Regions from separate parts of the Psychrobacillus sp. PGGUH221 genome, predicted to be linked through region 3. Evidence: riboswitches for the same ligand, from Rfam matches in the RefSeq annotation. Region 3 holds a riboswitch; each other region holds the start of a gene.
What was found. A riboswitch is a leader RNA that binds a small molecule or an ion and turns the genes downstream of it on or off. The one in region 3 is predicted to bind S-adenosylmethionine.

Region 1: linked by a shared signal. The riboswitch ahead of PGC35_RS15500 (methionine ABC transporter ATP-binding protein) and the one ahead of metK (methionine adenosyltransferase) in region 3 are both predicted to bind S-adenosylmethionine.
Region 2: linked by a shared signal. The riboswitch ahead of mtnK (S-methyl-5-thioribose kinase) and the one ahead of metK (methionine adenosyltransferase) in region 3 are both predicted to bind S-adenosylmethionine.

The regions. Positions count from the first base shown of each region.
Region 1 is NZ_JAQMHQ010000009.1:51,911-59,377, reverse strand. It holds gene PGC35_RS15525 (acyl-CoA dehydrogenase family protein) at 1-1,106, shown strand, start outside; gene PGC35_RS15520 (arsenate reductase family protein) at 2,296-2,658, shown strand; gene gcvH (glycine cleavage system protein GcvH) at 2,731-3,111, shown strand; gene PGC35_RS15510 (toprim domain-containing protein) at 3,189-3,539, shown strand; gene PGC35_RS15505 (thioredoxin family protein) at 3,544-3,870, shown strand; SAM riboswitch class I at 3,908-4,014, shown strand; gene PGC35_RS15500 (methionine ABC transporter ATP-binding protein) at 4,120-5,145, shown strand; gene PGC35_RS15495 (methionine ABC transporter permease) at 5,138-5,806, shown strand; gene PGC35_RS15490 (MetQ/NlpA family ABC transporter substrate-binding protein) at 5,871-6,680, shown strand; gene PGC35_RS15485 (YuzK family famiily protein) at 6,930-7,103, shown strand; gene sufC (Fe-S cluster assembly ATPase SufC) at 7,401-7,467, shown strand, end outside.
Region 2 is NZ_JAQMHQ010000010.1:101,451-108,917, reverse strand. It holds gene PGC35_RS17200 (sugar ABC transporter ATP-binding protein) at 1-1,385, opposite strand, end outside; gene PGC35_RS17195 (sugar ABC transporter substrate-binding protein) at 1,982-3,061, opposite strand; gene mtnA (S-methyl-5-thioribose-1-phosphate isomerase) at 3,058-4,113, opposite strand; gene mtnK (S-methyl-5-thioribose kinase) at 4,110-5,300, opposite strand; SAM riboswitch class I at 5,375-5,529, opposite strand; SAM riboswitch class I at 5,697-5,800, shown strand; gene mtnW (2,3-diketo-5-methylthiopentyl-1-phosphate enolase) at 5,917-7,131, shown strand; gene PGC35_RS17175 (2-hydroxy-3-keto-5-methylthiopentenyl-1-phosphate phosphatase) at 7,137-7,467, shown strand, end outside.
Region 3 is NZ_JAQMHQ010000007.1:11,904-19,370, forward strand. It holds gene PGC35_RS12615 (Dps family protein) at 1-239, shown strand, start outside; gene PGC35_RS12620 (YjfB family protein) at 290-469, shown strand; gene PGC35_RS12625 (transposase) at 543-878, shown strand; gene PGC35_RS12630 (hypothetical protein) at 871-1,041, shown strand; gene PGC35_RS12635 (CPBP family intramembrane glutamic endopeptidase) at 1,125-1,769, shown strand; gene PGC35_RS12640 (NUDIX domain-containing protein) at 1,973-2,458, shown strand; gene PGC35_RS12645 (alpha/beta hydrolase family protein) at 2,427-3,215, shown strand; gene PGC35_RS12650 (hypothetical protein) at 3,219-3,668, shown strand; gene pckA (phosphoenolpyruvate carboxykinase (ATP)) at 3,747-5,333, opposite strand; SAM riboswitch class I at 5,529-5,643, shown strand; gene metK (methionine adenosyltransferase) at 5,850-7,046, shown strand; gene PGC35_RS12665 (gamma carbonic anhydrase) at 7,107-7,467, opposite strand, start outside.

The DNA.
Region 1 (7,467 bases), on a different contig from region 3:
TTAAATCTTCATCTACTCGTACTCTTATTTTACAAGATGCAGAGGTGCCTGTAGAAAACTTATTAGGTGAAATCGGACGCGGGCATGTAATTGCTTTCAATATTTTAAATATCGGTCGTTACAAATTAGGGGTAGGTACAGTTGGTGGATCTAAACGTGCTTTAGAGCTTGCAATTTCTTATTCCAATCAACGTCAGCAATTCAAAACACCTATTTCTTCCTTTAATTTAACAAAGCAAAAACTTGCAACAATGGCTTCTAAGTTGTATGCAACAGAAAGCCTGATATACAGAACTGTTGGTTACTTTGAAGAACGAATGGGGCAATTAAGTGAAGCAGAACAAAAAGATGGGAAAGCGATTGCTGCTTCTATCGCGGAATATGCCATCGAATGTTCTATTAATAAAGTAGTAGGTTCAGAAGTTCTAGATTATATCGTTGATGAAGCTGTTCAGTTACATGGTGGATATGGCTTTATGCAAGAATACGAAGTAGAGCGTATTTATCGTGATTCTCGTATAAACCGTATTTTCGAGGGTACAAATGAAATTAACCGACTAATCGTTCCTGGTACATTCTTGAAGAAAGCGATGAAAGGTGAGCTTCCGCTACTTCAAAAAGCACAAAGTTTACAAGAAGAGTTACTCATGATGATGCCAGAAGAAGTGAGTGACGCGCCACTAGCACAAGAAAAAGTATTGGTAGCAAATGCGAAGAAAATTGGTTTACTAGCTGCAGGTCTTGCTGCTCAACGATTTGGTACAAAACTTGAAGCAGAGCAAGAAGTATTAGTTAATATTGCAAACATTGCTAACAACATATTTGCAATGGAATCAGCGGTACTTCGTACGGAAAAAGCAATCGATCGTGGTGGAGTAGAAAAAGCAAATCAAAAATTACTTTATACACAAATCTTCTGCCAGGAAGCATTTGATGAAATCGAAAAAGCAGCAAAAGAAACACTAATTGCATCTGTTGAGGGAGATAACTTACGAATGATGATATCTGCACTTCGTAAACTAACTCGCTATACTCCGTATAATGTGATTGCGAAGAAACGTGAAGCTTCTGTTAAGTTAATTGAGGCTGAAAAATTTGTTGTTTAATTAAATGAAAGAGCCTAATCTCAAAAAGACCGGCTTAGATTGAATAAAAGGCAGTTGGAATAGCTCATTCCAACTGCCTTTTAGACTGTAGACAAAACTAATTTTTGGTGCATAGAGTTGTATAATAAATACGGCAAGGACCACCACTTCGCTTTCCGTGGGCTTGGCTTCAGCCTCCTAGGCCAACACGATGTTGGTCATGCAATCGTTGCCGCAAAAGTTCTTTTGCGACGAGCTTTGCGCAGGAGCAGGATGCGGCGAACTCAGATTGCCTTCCCCTCAACTGCGGGGTCTTCTGCTCAAGCTGTCCCACAGGAGTCTTCGTGGTGATCCTTGCCTTAAAACCAATTCACTATAGATATCTACTATGTTTACTTTAAATCGGAAAAAGCAATTTCTTTAGGAAAATTTATCATTATTCATAACCGTTTTTTAAAATACTTTTGACGTTAAGCTGAAGGTCAGTTGGAATAGCTCGTTCCAACTGTCTTTATCTATTATTAACGAGAATGGTACTCTTATAACCTTACCAAGTTCGGTTGGTGGACAAATTGGATACCAAATGTACACTACTCAATTTTTGGGTTTGGAGAAGCATCCGCTCGACTTCTGTGGGAAGGCGAGCGTTATGGCTCGGAAAACTGATCTTTTCATATATATTAAGTTTGTCTACAGTCTGAGCCGAACTCAGTAACGGCTTTTTTTGTTTGCTTTGTTAAATATTACTATTGTTATTTATTAATTCAGATAATGCCATCCTTGAATTATGCATTTGTACTGACCGCATGTATCTGTATAAAGTTTCAAAACGTGATTTTATTTCTCCATATTTTGAAGAAATGAATACGAAACTATATCCGCAGGTGTCATCAGGATGTGCGCCTTACACGCCGCATGAGCGCGAAGAATGAGACTCCGCATAAGGATGTGGGAGTGAGTGAAACGAACGACTCATCCTGCGGTGGCTCATGCGTAGCGTGCGGCAAGCGCACGTCCGAGTGGTTGGCATTACACTTGATGAACAGATTTTTTCTGTTTAGTTGAAAATACTGAAGCTTTAGTTAGAAAAAACATTAGTTTAGTTGGAAAAACTCAAACTTTAGTTGTAAAACTCGATTCTTTTCGTTACACAAGAATATTGCTTTTGTGCAATAGTATTGTATATGATAAGAAGAAAAAGGTGATTTTAATGACGATTCAATTTTTTGGTTATCCCAAATGTAGCACTTGTAGAAAGGCAAGTAAGTGGCTGAAAGATCATCAAGTGGAATTTGAGGATAATCATATAGTGGAAAACCCACCATCAAAAGAAATGATAAAAGAGATTTTAGTAAATACAAATACAGATATAAAGAAGCTCTTTAATACAAGTGGTACTAAATATCGAGAAATGAAATTGAAGGACAAGCTTCCAAATATGACAGAAAAAGAACAAATCGAAACGCTCGTTTCAGATGGAATGCTTATTAAGCGACCAATTGTATATGATGGAGAGCATTTGACGCTAGGTTTTAAAGAAGAAGAGTTTGAACATATTTGGAAAAGCGTATAAAGTTGCTTGTTTTTACAATTGAAATGTGTGAATATTATAGAGGAATGTATATTTTTTTGAGAGGGGTATAACATGAGCACACCTAAAGAATTAAAATACTCAGAAGAGCATGAATGGGTAAAAACAGAAGACGGAAAAGTACGTATTGGAATTACACATTTTGCACAATCAGAACTTGGGGATATCGTGTTTGTCGAGCTTCCACAAGTAGGAGACGATATTAAAGCTGGAGATCCTTTCGGAAGTGTAGAATCAGTTAAAACTGTTTCTGAACTGTATGCTCCAATCAGCGGTAAAGTAGTAGAAGTAAACGCTGATTTAGAAGACAGCCCTGAATATGTAAACGAATCTCCGTATGAAAATGCATGGATGATCGTAGTTGAGCCTTCTGATGTAGCAGAAGTGGATGCACTATTATCTGCAGAACAATACGAAGAGTTAATTCAAGAATAATGGATTTAAAAAGGCGCCGGTTATTTACTGGCGCTTTTTCATATACTAGTATATATAATGTGCTGGGAGAGAAGCTAATGGCTAAGGTATTTAGTGAAAAAGTAATTCTTGTAGAAGGTAGATCAGATAAACTGAAACTTTTAACCATTCTTGCTGAAGCAACTGAAATTGTTTGTACGAATGGCACTATTTCTAATGTTAAATTAGAAGAAATCTTAAGTCCTTTAGAAGAATTGCCCATATATGCTTTTTTAGACTCCGATAAATCAGGAGAACAAATACGATCAGTAGTTAGAAAAGTATATCCAGAAGCAATTCATCTATATACGAATCCTGTATATGGTGAAGTTGCAAATACCCCGCTTGATGTTTTGGCTTCTATCTTACAACGTGCTAAGATTAAGGTGAAAAAAGAATTTTTATTATAGGATGATGTTTGTGAATGAATGGTCTCGAGAGGAATGGGAGCAAGCTAAAAATGCTCCTAATCTTTCTCTTTTATATATTTACACCCCAATGTGTGGGACATGCCAAGTAGCCTCTAAAATGATGAAGGTACTTAAAGAAATTGTCCAGTTACCAGTTGGACAGGCAAATATAAATTATATGAAAGGTTTAGCGATGGATTATGAAATTGAAAGTGTGCCATGTCTTTTAATTGCAAAAGAAGGAATTGTTTATAAAAAGGTTTATGCTTTCCAATCAATTCCTTATCTTTTAGATGTTATAAAAAGTGTTGACGACACCGAATTATCATGATAGAATTCGATTTATTGATAACAATTGAATAGTGTCGCTCTTATTAAGAGAGGTGGAGGGAAGTGCCCGATGAAACCCAGCAACCGTCATGTAAATGAAATGGTGCCAAATCACTCAAAGCGTAAATGCTTTGGAAAATGAGAGAATGGATGACTGTTATTTTGAATGATAACATACACCCCTTCTGCTCTTTTGCAGAAGGGGTTTTTTGATAGTAATAGTACTATCTATACAGGAGGGAAGATTTACGTGATTAGCTTAAAAGATATTTCGAAAAAATTTAGTACGAAGCAAGGTACCATTGTAGCTGTTGATAATGTAAATCTTACAATTAAGCAAGGTGAGATTTTTGGAATTATTGGATATAGTGGTGCAGGAAAAAGTACTTTAATCAGATTGTTGAATGGATTAGAAAAGCCGACTTCAGGGCAAATTGTTGTAAATAATAAAGAAATTACATCAATTTCAGAAGGTAAGCTTCGACAAGTTAGACAAAAAGTAAGCATGATTTTTCAGCATTTCAATCTTTTGTGGTCAAGAACTGTTGCAGAAAACATAGCTTTTCCTTTGGAAATCGCAGGAGTACCTAAAGAACAAAGAGCTACTCGTGTAAAAGAATTGATTGAGTTAGTAGGTTTAGAAGGCCGAGGAGATTATTATCCTTCTCAATTATCCGGTGGCCAAAAGCAACGGGTAGGAATTGCTCGAGCATTAGCAAATCGCCCAGAAGTGTTGCTTTGTGATGAAGCTACATCTGCACTTGACCCAGAAACAACGGATTCCATATTAGATTTACTGATTAGTATTAACGAAAGATTAGGTTTGACCATTGTACTAATTACACATGAAATGCAGGTTATTCAAAAGATTTGTAATCGAGTAGCAGTAATGGAGAACGGACATGTGGTAGAGGAAGGGGACGTGCTGGAAGTTTTCCAAAATCCCCAACAGCCCATAACAAAGAGATTTGTTACGCAAGTTTCTGAAAATAATCAATCTCAGCAGACGATTCAAAATTTACAAGAACTATATCCAAATGGCAAACTCATCAAGCTGGTTTTTGTTGGAGACCAAACGGAACAGCCAATTCTATCTAGACTCATTAAACAATTTGATTTGGAATTAAATATTGTTCAAGGGAATATTACACATACGAAAAGTGGAGCTTATGGAACATTGATTCTTCAGATTGACGGTGATGCATCGGCAATTGATAAAGCAATTCTATTTATTCACGAACAAAAAGTACACACAGAGGTGATCAACAATGATTAATACTTTATTTCCAAATGTTGATTGGCCAAAAATGTGGGAAGCGACAATGGAAACTCTTTATATGACTGCAGTTTCTACTTTATTAACATTTGTATTTGGTCTTGCACTAGGATTACTTTTGTTTTTAACAAGTCCGCATCAAGCATGGGCCAATAAACTAACAAATTGGTTAACGGGAGCATTTACTAATATCTTTCGTTCGATACCATTTATTATTTTAATCATATTGCTTATTCCATTTACGAAATTACTTTTAGGTACTATTCGTGGACCAAATGCTGCGTTTCCAGCTCTTGTTATTGGAGCTGCTCCATTTTATGCACGAATGGTTTTAATTGGATTAAGAGAAATAGATAAAGGTGTACTTGAAGCAGCTAAATCGATGGGTGCTAAAACTTCTACTATTATATGGAAGGTTTTATTACCAGAATCGATGCCAGCATTAGTCTCTGGTATAACAGTTACTTGTATATCACTAGTTGGATATACAGCAATGGCGGGAATTATTGGTGCTGGCGGCTTAGGTACGTTAGCATTCTTAGATGGGTTTCAACGCAGTAGAGAAGATGTAACGCTTGTTGCAACCATTTTAATACTCATTGTAGTATTTATTATTCAATGGATTGGCGATGCGATTACAACAAAGATAGACAAGAGATAATTGGTGTTAACGAGATAACTCGATCACATATAAAATAGGGGAAATAGAGAAGGAGAGAATTTATATGAAAAAGTTTTTAGCAGGAGCATTATTATCCGTTAGTGCATTAACACTGGCTGCTTGCGGTGGAGAAGAAGAAAGCAGCAAATTAGTAGTAGGAGCTTCAAACGTTCCTCACGCTGAGATTTTAGAACAAGCTAAACCAATATTAGAAGAACAAGGTATTGAACTTACTATTGAAACTTACCAAGACTATGTTTTACCAAACCAAGATTTAGAATCAGGAGATTTGGATGCTAACTATTTCCAACATATCCCCTACTTTGAATCACAAAAAGAAGAATTTGGATACGATTTTGAAAATGCCGGTGGAATCCATATTGAGCCAATCGGTTTATATTCTAAAAAATATGGCTCTATTGAAGAATTACCAGAAGGTGCAACGATCTTAATGAGTAATTCTGTTGCAGACCATGGTCGTGTTTTAGCAATGTTAGAGGCTCAAGGTTTAATCAAATTAGCTGAAGGTGTTGATAAAACAGCAGCTGAATTAACGGATATTGTAGAGAATCCAAAAAATCTTGAATTTGACGCTAACTATGAAGCTGCATTATTAGTGCAACTGTATGAAAATGAAGAAGGCGATGCAGTACTAATCAATTCAAACTATGCATTAGACGCTGGACTTAACCCAATGGAAGATTCTATTGCTATTGAAGACTCTGAATCACCATATGTAAACATCATTGCAGTTAAAGCTGGCGATGAAGATAAAAAAGAAATCAAAGCTCTAGTAGACGTTTTACACTCTAAAGAAATCCAAGATTTCATCGTTGAAGAGTGGGGCGGATCTGTAGTTCCAGTAAAAAAATAATTTAGAACGTAGCAGGCACTTTAAGTGTCTGCTTTTTTATTGTAGAGAAATTATTTGTAAATATGAAAAGTTATTTCTGACCGGATAGAAGGGTTTTGTGACCGTATAAATCCTTGTGATGGAGCACTGGCAATAATAGTAAATAAGTTTTCTGAAGAAAAAAATGTTTGAAGGTATGTTATCATGGGTATGTAAGTATTGTAAGTTTTAAAAAATCGAAAGGAATGATTCATTATCAATTTAGAAGAGTTGCCCTACACAGAACAAATGGACCACGCGTTTAGAGGAGTTCACGGTTTCGGATATACCGAATTACGAAATAGTCAGGATTTACGACTGATGGTTGAACAACGTAGACAGCGAGATCATGAGAAAAGTGTCCAACTAGTCGCGAAAATTGATGCTCAATCTTTTCGAGGTTAATAAAAGATAATAAAAATCCATGGAGAAACTTATTCTCCATGGATTTTTTGGGTTAAACACTATATTCATAGTGAAATCCATTCTCATTTGGATCAGCTTATTGAAAATTAGCAAAGAATAGTACTTTGTATGAATTTGCATAGATAAGAAAGTAAAATACAAGAAATACAATAGTTTTATAAACCTAAAGAGAAAGTATTTCAAAAGATTTGCATGGCAATAGACTTTGGGTTAAGATTAGAATGATAATAAATTAGAATGGTAAACCATTCGAAGTTACTTAATGGAGGTTATTACATGTCAACTTTAGTAATTAAGGATTTACACGTTGCTATAGACGGTAAAGAGATATTAAAGGGTGTTA
Region 2 (7,467 bases), on a different contig from region 3:
GCTTCTTGAATCTCACTCGAAAAATATAGACACCCTTTACCATTACTCGCCAACTCACGAATTAAATTAAAAATGTCCTTTTTCGCTCCAATATCAACACCTTTAGTCGGCTCATCAAATAAATATACTTTAGAGTTGCGCGACATCCATTTTCCGATTACTACTTTTTGCTGATTTCCTCCACTTAAATGCACAAGTGGTGTTTCCGTATGATCCGTTTTAATTTTTAAGCGATTGATGATGTCCTTTGCAAAGTTGCGTTCAGCAGCTTTATCCATAAACAGAAGCCGTGAAAATTTCTTTAAATTCGGAAAGGAAGAATTCGTTTGTAACGACTCATGTACAAATAAGCCTTCTTTTCTGCGTTCCTCTGGAATTAGTGCCATTCCTGCTCGAATGGCGTCTGCTGGATGTTTCGCTTTTAACTCTTTGCCTGAAAGGTTCACACTACCTTTTACTAATGATCCCAAGCCAAATAAGGCTTTAGCTAGCTCCGTTTTTCCTGCTCCTACAAGGCCCACAATACCAACAATCTCCCCTTCGGAAACAGTAAAGGAAAGCTCCTTTAATTTGTGTCCATCCGATAATTCTGTAACCTGTAGGATTTTTTCTCCTAAAGTATGATTTGTATCTGCCTGTTCTAAATTAAAAGATACACCTAGCATCGCTTCAATAATCTCATTCTGTTGAACAGTTTCTGTGTTAAAAACTTTTACAAGCTTTCCATCTCGCATTACAGTGATTCGATCACTGATTTCAAATACTTCTGGAAGACGGTGAGAGATAAATATACAGCCGACTCCTTGCGATTTCAGATGATGAATTACCGAAAAAAGCTTTTTGGATTCGTGGAGAGACAAAGGGGCAGTCGGTTCATCAAAAATAATAATCTTTGCCGAGCTTACAAGAGCTCGTGCAATTAATACTAATTGTTTTTCAGCTAATGTAAGTTTAAATGCCGGTTGATTGACAGCAATGTTTTCTACTTGCAAATGCTTCAGTGCTTTTTTAGCTTCCGTTTGTAGCTTGGATGTGGATAAAAACAAATTATTATTCGTAGCGATTTTATCTAGCATAATATTTTCTGCGACCGATAATTCCGAAACGATTGCTGTATCCACCTCTTGATAAACACAATAGATACCGTGTTCCTTTGCTGCTTTCGGGGAACGAAGCCGAACACTACTACCTTCTAAAACTATTTCACCTTCATCTTGCTCATATACGCCGGATAATATTTTAATAAGCGTGCTTTTACCTGCTCCATTAACACCTAGCAATGCATGTACTTCCCCTTTTTCAAGATGAAATTCGGCCTCTTCTAGTGCCTTCACATTTCCAAATGATTTACGTATGGAAGTCATAGAAAGAAAAGGATTAGCCATGATGATCTCCTTTCTTAAGGCAATATACCAGTTGAATTTTAACTAGTTGGCCTTGTTATTCCTAATGAATTGTATTTGAAGTGTTTTACGTTATAGAACAAGACACGGATGTGCGCTTGCCGCACGCTACGTATGAGCCTTCGCAGGATGAATCGCTCATACAGCTTGTAAGACGTACATCCTAGAGAATCACCGTTTCTATTGTTAATAAAATGATTGTAGGATTTGCATTTAATCTAATCATTTAACAATCAACTTTACTATCTATCAAAGAAGACTTTTGCATTCTCCCCATTTCAGTCGCATTGGTGTAGAAACACGGATGTGGCTTGCCGCTATCTGTATTAAGAACTATTTATTTTCAAACATTAATTGGATAATACTTTGACCTATCAAATAGAGTTCACTGGCATTCGCGCCTTGTCAGCCGCTTGGACGTTCTGTATGAGATGCAGGATGCGCTAGGCTCATGATGACGACCGGCCCGAATGCTTATAGAATAGCTATCTACCCTTTCATATCTTCCATACCAACAATTAGTTAAAGCTTTCTTAAAAAGAAGCTGCCCCCTTTTTAGGGCAGCTACATTTGTATCATTATTGTTTTTCTAACTCTTTCAAAGCTTCTGTGTAACCTTGTTCGCTTGCTCCCCAGCCTTCGATATATTCATGTAAGTCATTTGTCGTCACCGTTTCTTCCGGAAGCTTTTCAGCATCCACAAACACTGGTTCTAAAACAACTTTTTCTTCAGGAGTTTCACCATTTATTTTTTGATATAAATAGCGCACTTGAATACGTCCTATATCCATTGGATCCACTGCCGCTGAGGCAACCCATGGGCTACTTTCTTTTTGTATCATTTGTAAATCTTCATCACTCATATCAATGCTATAAACTTTAATATCTGTTCTTCCAGCTTGCTCAATAGCGCGTACTGCACCTTTTGCGAATTCATCCCAAGCTGCCCAAACTGCTGTGATTTCTCCTTCATTTGGGTATTGTTTTAGAATCGCTTCCATTTGCGATTGTGTGTCTAATGCTGTATTTTGTGTCGCTGCACCAAATGTTGCAATTTCTTTAATACCTGGATTTTCATTTAAGAATTGCTCGTAGGCAACTTGTCTTCTTTCCATAGGTGCAAAACCTGCTACCCAGATTTTCACTATATTTGCTTCACCATTAGCATCATTTTTTAATTTTTCTAATGTCATTTCAGCCATCTTTTGATCGCCTTGCTCTAAAACTGTGATTCCTTCTACTTCCACACCTGCATCAAAAGCGACGACTGGTATTCCTTTATCAACTGCATTTTGAACTCCTTGATTTAACGCTTCTTTTGTTCCATGATCAATCAGAATTCCATCTACACCTTGGTTTACAGCTGCATCTAGATTGGAAGCCATTTTTGCTAAATCGCCTTCCGACGTAAACACTGTTACAGTCCCACCAAATTTCTCTACTTGTTCTTTTACACCTTCAATGTATTGAGCAGAAAAAGTACCAAGATTTTGTTGCATAACCAATGCGATTTTCTTCCCTGATAGCGGATTATCGGATGCTTCTGAATCAGCAGGAGTAGTTGTTGCTTCATTTGCATCCCCTTTTGGTTGACACCCTGTTAAGATAATTCCAATTACTAATAATACGGATAAAAGCCATGCTGTTTTTGATTTCATGCGAGTTCTCCCTTTTCTATATTTATTAAACTTGGAATATTTTTTGTATATTCCGGATATATAATTCCTTTTTCAGTAATAATGGCTGTAATGTATTCACCCGGTGTAACATCGAATGCAGGATTAAATACTTTTGTATTTTTCGGAGCTACCTGTTTCCCTGCAATATGCGTTATTTCTTCCGCTGGACGTTCTTCAATCGGGATCTCTTTTCCATTCTTAATGGTCAAATCAAAAGTGGAAGAAGGAGCTGCCACATAAAAAGGGATGTCAAACACTTTTGCTAATAATGCTAAGTTAAGTGTTCCGATTTTATTTGCCGTGTCGCCGTTTTCTGCTATCCGGTCTGCCCCTACAATAATTGCTTCGATTCCTTTTGCTCCGATTGTATGTGCAGCCATGCTGTCTGTTATAAGTGTTACATCCACTCCAGATTGCTGAAGCTCCCACGCAGTTAGCCTTGATCCTTGAAATACAGGTCTAGTTTCACAAGCATAAACTTCAAACTGTTTTCCCCGCTCACTCCCAAGATGGAATGGTGCTAATGCAGTACCATATTTTGCGGTTGCAATTGAACCTGCATTACAAATGGTCATAACTTTTGTTTGACCTTCAAGCAAGGACAACGCATATTCGCCAATATTTCTACAGGATGCTTCGTCTTCTCTATGAATTTTTATAGCTTCCTCTATCAAAAGTTCCTTCGCCTCTTGTACACTTGCTACATTTTCAACAGCACTTCTTAAACGTTCTAGAGCCCAAACTAAATTTACAGCTGTTGGTCTAGATTTAGCTAAATACAAGAAATCCCTGTTGAGTTGCAGATGAAATTCCTCTAATGTATTTGCTTCATACTTTTCGGCCGCTTTAGCCAATCCATATGCAGCGGTAATACCAATTGCTGGTGCACCCCTCACCTTCAGAGTGATAATAGCATCATATACATCTTCTAAAGTATCTAGTGTTAAATACTCAACTACGTGAGGTAATTTTTGCTGATCCAAAATCCGAAATTCTTTGTCGTTCAACTCTATCGATAATGGAATACTCATTTGCGAAACCCCTCTAATAATTCAAATACTTCATCAATTGAATGGATATCTTTGCGTTTTAATATAAGTGCTTCCCCTGTTTGTAAGGTCTGCTTTTTGAATTTAATCCGTTGTTCGTCATCTTCGATACTGTCCAAATCCTTCACATGTGCTAGCCCGATTGTACGACGAATTAATTCACATCCAGCAAAGCCTAGTGTATCTCGGAAAATTTTATCCAAGACATATTCTTTATAGCCATCTGTGTCTTTATAGGAATCGACACTTTTTTTGTCCCATAATTCCGAAAATTTAGTCGAAAAGACATCCCAAGTTTGTTTGATATGGGTGACAATAACTCCCCGCTCATCCTCTTCTCTTGTAACATTTTGCACGATTAGATTTGCTAAAAACAATCCAATATCAAAGCCAATAGGTCCATAAAAAGCAAACTCTGGGTCTATTACTTTCGTTTCGGTTTCACTAGCAAAGATGCTCCCTGTATGCAAATCTCCATGTAATAATGCTTCCGCTTCTGTCATGAAGCTATTCTTTAATTTTGCAACCTCTAGCTTTAAGCGCCCGTTATTCCAAATAGTTTCTACGTCTTCTTGCAACAATGCTTCAAAGTCATTTGTTTCATAGTCAAAAAACGGATCTGTAAAAATAAGATCTTCTGTGATTTTACAAAGTTCTGGATTGGAAAACTCTGAAACTAGTTTCTTTTTTTCAAAAGGGTGTAATGCAAAATCAGATGTATGAAATAGTGTTTGAGCTAAATATTCTCCAATATCTTTTGAAAGGTTTGGATATGATTCAAGTTTAATCAACCCTTCACGTGCAATTTTTAAATGAGATAAATCCTCCATAACCGTAAGCGCAAGATCCTCATCAATTGCATATACGGTCGGAACAAGATTGGCTGCAAATTCAGCATGTTTTTTTAATGCATTTGCTTCAATCACTGCTCGTTTTAACGTTAGTGGCCAACTTTCTCCGACAACCTTTGCGTATGGTAAAGCCTGTTTAATAATAAGACTCTTATCACCGTTCAATTCCTTAATATGAAATACATAGTTAAGATTACCGTCACCTATCTCACGACACTCCAACTCTGTGTCTTGTGGGAAGAAGTTAAGTTCTTTTGCATATAAAATAGCACTTTCTTCTGTTAATGATTCATATTGTCTCTTTGTAGCTGTCGTCATTATTCTCTACCTTTCCGTTTCAAAATAAAAAGCCTCTTTCATAAGAAAGAGGCGTAGAATAAGAGATCTCTCGCCTCTTATCTTTCAGAAAGTTACCTTTCTGATGGAATTAGCACCGTGCCTTAGGAGATTTTCATCTCGGCGCAAAATGCGCCCCGTCTCACAACGGTATTACGGTCGGTTGCTGGGCTTCATCGGGCCATTACCCTCTGCCTGCTCTTGATAAGAGTGCTATTAATTAAAACGTTATACTATTTGAAAATCATCCTAGCATATTCAAAAAACACATGTCAATCATTTTTTTAAAAACAAAAAAAATTCTAATAACTATATTGACAATCTTTATATTGCATGAAATAATCATTATTAATTTGACTAACTCAATTGAATAACTTTTTCTTATTTAGAGCAGGTGGAGGGACGAGCCCTATGATACCCGGCAACCGATCCATTATGGACACGGTGCTAATTCTTGCAGTCAGTAGACTGAGAAATAAGAAGTCGTTAATTTTTTAACCTCTTCTTATTTGGAAGAGGTTTTTTTATATTTAGAAGGGGCAAAACACTGGGACATTGACTAAGTAGAAATTTGTTATATAAAGGATTGTGATAATAAATGAGTGGAATTACTACTCTCTATCAGGTTTACGGTAAACCTGGAACTTTTGAAAAAAAAGCTGAAGGAATTGCGCTCGGTTTAACAATAGGATCCTGGACTGATTTGCCGTTACTAGAGCAAGAGCAATTAAAAAAGCATAAAGGAAATGTTATATCGATAACTAAATTTGAAAATAGTCACCATCCGCTAAAACGAGATGAAATCAAAGCAGAAATTAAAATAAACTATCCTAGTGCTAATTTCTCTGCAGATTTACCTGCCATATTAACAACTGTTTTCGGCAAACTATCGCTAGACGGTGAAGTAAAGCTACTAGACTTGGAATTCTCATCAGACCTTTTAGATAATTTCCCAGGACCTAGATTCGGAATTGAAAGTATTCGTGAATTGCTAAGAGTGTATAATCGTCCACTTGTGATGAGTATTTTTAAAGGAGTAATTGGAAGAGATATCAATTACCTATCTGAACAGCTGCGTAACCAAGCTCTAGGTGGAGTAGATTTAGTAAAAGATGATGAAATTCTCTTTGAAAACCCCCTTACTCCTTTTGAAAAAAGAATTATTACAGCTAAAGAAGTACTACGTCAGGTGTATGAGGAAACTGGACATCGAACACTTTATGCAGTTAACCTCTCTGGGCGGACATCCAATTTAAAATCAAAAGCAAAAAAGGCAAAAGAACTTGGGGCTGACGCTCTATTATTTAATGTTCATGCATATGGTCTAGATGTACTTCAAGAACTTGTGGAAGATGAAGATATTCAGTTGCCATTCATGGCCCATCCAGCCTATAGTGGTGCTTTTACATCATCCTCATTTTATGGAGTTTCAACACCACTTTTACTTGGTAAATTGACTCGTTATGCAGGGGCAGATTTTTCATTATTCCCCTCACCATACGGAAGCGTCGCACTGGAGAAAACAGCTGCACTATCACTTGGGGAAGAATTGACGAAAGAAAGTGCAGTAAAACGAACTTTTCCAGTTCCTTCGGCTGGAATTCATCCTGGATTGGTTCCTTTGTTAATCGAAGACTATGGCATAGATAGCATTATAAATGCAGGTGGTGGAGTGCATGGTCATCCTACTGGCGCTACAGGAGGAGGGCTTGCCTTTAGGCAGGCCGTATCAGCAGTCCTTGATGGAATTCCGTTAGCTGAAGCAGCAAAACAGTTTCCAGAACTAAAAGCAGCATTGGAACTATGGGGGTAAGCATTATGAGTAAGCTAGTAATCTATTGTGATTTTGATGGGACCATTACAAACCAAGACAATATTATATCCATTATGAAAAAATTTGCTCCCCCAGCATACTTGCCGATCAAAGAGAATATTTTAGGGCAAAAGCAATCTATCCGAGAAGGTGTTGCTCAAATGTTCTCTCTGTTACCTGTATCTATAAAAGATCAAATTATAAGCTACTTGCTTGATCAAGCAGAGATTAGAGAAGGATTCGACGATTTTGTTTCTTATACAAGAAAGCACGATATCCCTCTCTATATTGTTAGTGGTGGAATAGATTTTTTCGTTCATCCAATGCTAGAAAAGT
Region 3 (7,467 bases):
TAAAAGAACATTTAGAGCTTTCAGATGTAAAGGAAGCTACTAACCAGGAGTCTGCCGATCAAATGGTAGAAGCAGTAGTAGCTGATTTTGATAAAATTATGAAGTCCCTAAAAAAAGGGATGGAAGAGGCAGCGAAAGATGAGGATGACATGACTGAAGATATTTTAAATGCTATTTACCAAAAAATAGAAAAACATCAATGGATGCTAAATGCATTTTTAGGTGATTCAAATAAATAAACTTTTTACTAAAGTTTCCGATATTAAACTTGTAAAAGGGAGGAATGATTATGGATATTAATTCCATTATGTCTTCACAGTTAATGGAGCTACAACAAACGGTTCAAATGAGCGTGTTGAAAAATGCTTTGAATATGGAAACAGTAGCTGCTGTAGGACTTTTAGAAAACATGCCTCAAACTTCTGCTCCACATCCTTATAAAGGGTCTGTTGTAGATATTCAATTTTAATGAAAAAACATGTACCCAGGTGGTGCATGTTTTTTTCATTTGGAGACATACTTAACAAAAAGGATGTGTGTAAATGGATTTGAAGAAAGTGTATGTTTCAGTTTCAAACCGGAAAGTTTATATTTATCCGGATGAATCTCCATGGGAATATGAAATAGTAGCCGATCGTGAAATAATTCCTGTATTTCAAAAGATTTTTGATCAATTGAGTGATACAGAAATGAGAAACTTTTGGAAATCACATATTCCAATAAGATTATATCATCATTCAGATAAAGAAAATGATGAGTATGACATAAGAATGAAGAAATTATATGCGCTGATCCATGAATTTAGCAATGAAGAATCAAGATCACTAATAGAGTCACTTCCATATTTTAATGAAAGTAGGAGAGTATTCGTTGAGTAGCAAAAATGGTTATATCAAACGTAAAGGTAACGAAAATAATACTAACTATCGGAATGTGAGTTCCTTATTGAACCAATCGCCTCAGCTTAAATCGAAACAAAATATTGCGCAAAATAGAGAAGAAGGAAATGAACATTATAAACTAGACCAACAAACGGAATAAGAAGCGAAAAGACTTAGCAGGAAGCTAAGTCTTTTTTCATATTTATGCTAACATAGTTAAATAAGGATACACTGGGAGGGCCTATGATAAAACAAATAATATTATTGATTGCTCCAACGATTATGATTTTCCTTGGGCTTGCTGTATTAAATAATGTTTTAATCACTTTTTTTCTTTTTTATGGGTGGTTATTGTTTGTTCCTCTAATTATCAGATTTTGGGATAAAAAAAGCAGATATCGTGTAATGCTACCACTAACCAAAAAGAATATTGTAGTGGGGCTTATTAGCGGTTTAGTGTGTTTATTTTCCATCTATAGTTTTGTATCTTATTTTCCAGTAATCGATATTACACATTTGAAGAGTTTGTTGGAAAAATGGGACTTTGTAGGAACAAAGGTTATTTTATTTGTGCTAGTGTTAGTACTAATCAATCCTTTTTTAGAAGAATTTTATTGGAGAGAATTTATCTATTCTCGATTATTGGATAGAGTAGGCAATATTATGTCTATATTCATTCCCTCTTTTTTCTACAGCTTATATCATTTAATCATTGTAATAGAAATTTTTACTTTTCCTTTTAATGTGTTAGCAATACTCCCCGTTTTTTTAGCAGGCTGTATGTGGGGAATATTTCGATTTAAATTAAATTCTTTAACCGCACCAATTATCAGTCATAGTTTAGCTGATATAGGAATCATGCTCGGATATTGGTCTATTATCAATTAATTATTACGGTTAAATAGAGAACATGGATGTAAGCTCGACACGCCACGTATGAAAATTCAGAGAATCAGTAGGTCCCTGGTATCTATCCTTTTCATGAACATTACACGTTTGCGATGAGCTTTGCACAGTACCGTTTAATAGCTTGGCATATCAACAATGAAGTATAACTAGGCGTAAAAAAAGACTTAGTAGTGAGGGAAATGATGATAATTTCTTTTAAAGATTTAAATGGAATTCAAGTGGAGTTGTCTTTTGAAAAAAATACTTTCTCTATTGAAGCTCGACATGTTTTAGTGTTAGCAAAACATCAAAAAAAATGGCTATTAACAAAGCATCCAAAGAGGGGGATAGAGTTTCCTGGAGGAAAAGTGGAAGGGAACGAATCTATACTAGAAGCTGCTATAAGAGAAACTTGGGAAGAGACAAATGTGGAGATAATAAATGTAGAATGGTTGGCAGAATACCTTGTACATGATGAGAAACCATTTTGTAAGGCAGTGTTTATTGCAGAGGTTGGGTATATTGAAGAGAAGAGACCAAATTTCGAAACTGACGGTGCTCTTTGGTTAAGTACAGATGATTTTTTACATAATAATAATTTTAGCTTTCACATGAGAGATGCTGGTATGAAGGCGATATTAGAAAAGGTGAGCGCGCTTGAAGGAAAATGGAACAATCGAGAGAATTAAAAGTTATCCATCACCAAATCCGCGTATTAAGCTATCTGAAATTACTTATTGGTCCTGCGGATATCGGGTAAAAGGAATGCTTGCGGAGCCTATAAAAAATGGTTCTTACGAGGGTATTTTATATTGTAGGGGCGGTATGCAAAGTATAGGAATGGTAAGACCAGCCAGAATTGCACAAATTGCCACTGAAGGTTTTGTCGTATTCGCTCCTTATTACCGTGGAAACCGAGGAGGGGAAGGAAGAGATGAATTTGCTGGCGAGGATCGGTGGGATGCAGTTTATGCAGTAGATGTTTTAAAGCAGTTTTGTCTTATAAATCGAATTCACTTATTTGCCTTTTCAAGAGGTGGTATTATGGCTCTTTGGATTGCAATTTTACGAAATGATATTACTTCCCTTGTAACATGGGCTGGTGTTTCAGATATTTTTTTAACCTATGATGAACGAACCGACATGAGACGAATGATGAAGCGCGTTATAGGAGGTACACCGACTAAAAACGTAGAAGCATACGAAAATCGTAATGCCCTTGCTCATATTAATGAAATAAAAGCAGCATCGCTAATCATTCACGGTAAAAAGGATTTGAATGTATCATTTGAACATGCGAAGGTATTAGAAGAAGCGTTATTAGGGAATGATAAGATTGTAGAGACATGGTATTTTCACGACTTCACGCATTTCTTTCCAAGCAAAGTCAATCGACAAGTGGTGAAGGATGCTTGTATGTGGATGAGAATGCAGAAAGGGGTTTAATAGATGGGTAACATTGTCGTATCTATTGAAACAACAAGTACAAATGATAAATCTTCGTTCGCAACTAATACGAGTTTTTGGACAGATCTTTGGGATAATTATACTTCGGAATTTCAGGAAGTCGTCATTCATTGTTGGAAAGAAGAATTAGCTGCGATTGAAGAATTAAGTGCCAGAGCTATTTCGGTAATGGATGAAGGATTAATGAAGGTATTAACAATTAATCTGAATGAGGATAATCGACTTTTTTTTAGAAGTCATACAATTGACGTAAATGGTGGATTGAAATGGTTCGCTATGTTCTTTCACGTAGACGGTGATGAACGGTTAGAAATAAGTCATTATGGATCAGAGATCATATTATATAAGGTAGACGAAGAAGAGGCGAAGAATTTTATATCCATCTTTTCTCCTTCGGTTATAACGCATTATTATGATGATTATGCAGACTAAAAAAGAGGATGTCACCATATGAATGGGACATCCTCTTTATTCTTTGGAAAACTACATTAAGCAGCTTTGCATTTTTTATTATGCTAAAGGTCCACCTTTTAGCGTGATATCTTCTGATACAGTTCCAAACTTTTTAAAGTTTTCACGGAACGCTTGAGCAAGCTCGCTAGCTTTTTGGTCGTATGCAGCTTTATCTTCCCAAGCATTACGTGGTACTAATACTTCAGAAGGAACACCTTCTACTTGTGTAGGAATTGATAAGCCAAATACTGCGTCAGTTTCTGTTTCTACTTCATTTAGCTTACCTTCAATTGCAGCACGAACCATTGTACGTGTGTAAGAAAGCTTCATACGGCTTCCAACACCGTATTCTCCACCAGTCCAGCCAGTGTTTACTAAAAATACTTGTGCACCGTGTTCATCGATTTTCTTCCCAAGCATTTCAGCATAAACAGTTGCATGCAATGGTAGGAATGGAGAACCGAAGCAAGTTGAGAAAGCTGGTTGTGGAGAAGTTATTCCACGCTCAGTACCTGCTAATTTAGACGTGAATCCACTTAGGAAGTGGTACATTGCTTGTTCTTTCGTTAATTTACTGATTGGAGGCAATACGCCGAAAGCATCAGCAGTTAAGAAAATAATTGTATTTGGGTGACCAGCTACAGATGGGTCTACTATATTTTCAATATTTTGGATTGGGTATGCAGCACGTGTATTCTCAGTTAAAGAATTATCAGCATAATTAGCGATACGTGTTTCAGCATCTACTACGACGTTTTCTAAAACCGTTCCAAATGTAATCGCGTCAAAAATTTGAGGCTCATTTTCACGAGTTAGGTCGATACATTTAGCGTAGCATCCACCTTCAATGTTAAATACTCCATTATCAGACCAACCGTGTTCGTCATCACCGATTAATTTACGTCCTGCGTCTGCAGAAAGTGTTGTTTTTCCTGTTCCTGAAAGACCAAAGAATAATGCTACATCACCATCTTCACCAACGTTTGCAGAACAGTGCATAGGTAAAATGTTTGCTTCTGGCAGCAAATAGTTCATAATAGAGAATATAGATTTTTTCATTTCTCCAGCATATTCAGTACCACCGATTAATACAATGCGTTTTTCCATTGAAACGATAATAAATGTTTCTGATTTTGTACCGTCCACTGCTGGATTTGCTTTAAAGTTAGGCGCACTGACAATTGTGAAATCTGCTTTATGGGTTGTCAGTTCTTCTTCTGAAGGACGAATGAATAACTGATGGGCAAATAGATTGTGCCATGCATATTCATTTATTACTTGAATTCCTAAGCGTGAATCCTTATCCGCACCTGCAAATCCTTTGAACACAAATAGTTCATCTTGTGTTGCAAGGTAGTCTGTTACTTTTTTATAGAGTGACTCGAAAATTTCAGAAGAAATTGGTTGGTTTACAGGACCCCAATCGATTTTGTCTCTTGATATAGGTTCATCTACAATGTACTTATCTTGTGGAGAACGACCTGTATATTTACCTGTTTCTGCTTTCACTGCTCCTGTAGATGTTAAAACAGCCTCACCTCTTGATGTTGCTTTTTCCACAAGTTGCGGCACTGATAACTGAATGTGTACATTCTCTCCAGCTAACAATTCGTTCAGTTCACTCACAGTATCGATTGAATTCATATTGGTATACCATCCTTTTTATTGTTTTCCCTAAAAAAATAAAGGGATATAGCATTCATATGTGAATTAGTATAACACATTTAGCTTAATAGTCTATACTAATGGATTGATTATTTTTTGTTTGTGAATAAATTGTCAACAAATAAATATTGACTTCTCGTTACAACTTACGTATGATGGTAAATTGAACGGATACTCTTATCCCGAGCTGGTGGAGGGGTCAGGCCCTATGAAACCCGGCAACCTGTAATTTTTTCTATTGCAAAGGTGCCCAACCTGAGACAAGGTGAGATTCCTTGATTGATAAGAGTGAAAGGTGCTTATGATATTAATAGCCTTTCCTCATGTAATCAAACGTGAGTGAGAGGTTTTTTTTATAACATCGCCCTTTATCCTTGTGTGCCAAGTCCGAAACGGCTTCAAGTTTAATCTATTTGATTTGAAATGGCTTGACATGGGAATGAGTACCGTATCAATTCTTGAGAGAGATCTCGCAGGATATAGGAGGAATATTCTATGACACAACGCAGATTATTTACATCTGAATCAGTTACAGAAGGGCATCCAGATAAAATTTGTGATCAAATTTCAGATGCAATTCTAGATGCAATTCTTACGGAAGATCCAAACGCACGTGTTGCTTGTGAAACAACAGTGACTACAGGGTTAGTATTAGTTGCAGGGGAAATCACAACATCCACTTATGTTGATATTCCAAAAGTTGTACGTTCAACTATTAAAGAAATCGGCTACACTCGCGCAAAATATGGTTTTGACTCTGAAACTTCAGCAGTATTAACTTCTATTGATGAGCAATCAGCTGATATTGCTCAAGGGGTTGACCAAGCTTTAGAGGCACGTGAAGGATCTATGACAGATTCTGATATTGAAGCAATTGGAGCAGGAGACCAAGGTTTAATGTTTGGTTACGCATGTAATGAAACACCTGAACTTATGCCACTTCCAATTAGTTTAGCTCATCAGTTGGCTCGTCGTTTAGCAGACGTTCGTAAAGACGAAACTTTAGACTATTTACGTCCAGATGGTAAAACACAAGTAACTGTGGAGTATGATGAAAATAACAATCCTGTTCATATAGATACAATTGTTATTTCGACTCAGCATCACCCAGAAGTAACGTTAGAACAAATTCAAAAAGATTTAAAAGAAGTAGTTATCAATCCAATTGTTCCTGCTAATTTAATTGATGAAAATACTAAATATTTCATTAACCCAACTGGTCGTTTCGTAATTGGTGGACCACAAGGGGATGCAGGTTTAACAGGTCGTAAAATTATTGTAGATACTTACGGTGGATATGCTCGTCATGGAGGCGGTGCGTTCTCTGGTAAAGATCCAACAAAAGTAGACCGTTCTGCAGCATATGCTGCTCGTTACGTTGCAAAAAATATTGTTGCAGCAGGACTTGCAGATCGTTGTGAAGTACAACTTGCCTATGCAATTGGTGTAGCACAACCTGTATCAATCGCAGTAGACACATTTGGTACTGGAAAAGTAGAAGAGGCAAAATTAGTTTCACATATTCGTGAATTGTTTGACCTTCGTCCAGCTGGTATTATTAAAATGCTAGACCTTCGTCGTCCTATTTACAAGCAAACAGCTGCTTATGGACATTTTGGTCGTACTGACATTGATGCACCATGGGAAAGAACAGATAAAGCAGATTTGTTAAGACAAAAAGCTGGTTTATAACAAATAATAAAGAAGAGGCTTCCTGTTATAGGATAGCCTCTTTTTTAAAGAAAATAAGTTTTATTTTTGAAGTGATTTATAATACTGTCCTTTTTCTACGTATTCACGAATAATACGTTGCACATCTTCTTTGTCTTCCTTAGACAGCTCCCGAACAACTTTTGCAGGACTACCTATGGCAAGTGAATTAGGGGGAATTTTCTTACCTTGGGTTACTAAACTTCCAGCACCGATAAATGCACCTTCACCGATCTCAGCTCCATCCAAAATAATAGAGCCCATTCCAATCAACGCACCTTTTCGAATAGTACAGCTATGTAACGTTACTTGGTGTCCAATTGTCACTTCATCTTCAATAACAAGAGGGTTATTAGGACTTTGATGCAAACAACATAAATCTTGGATACTCACTCTTCGTCCA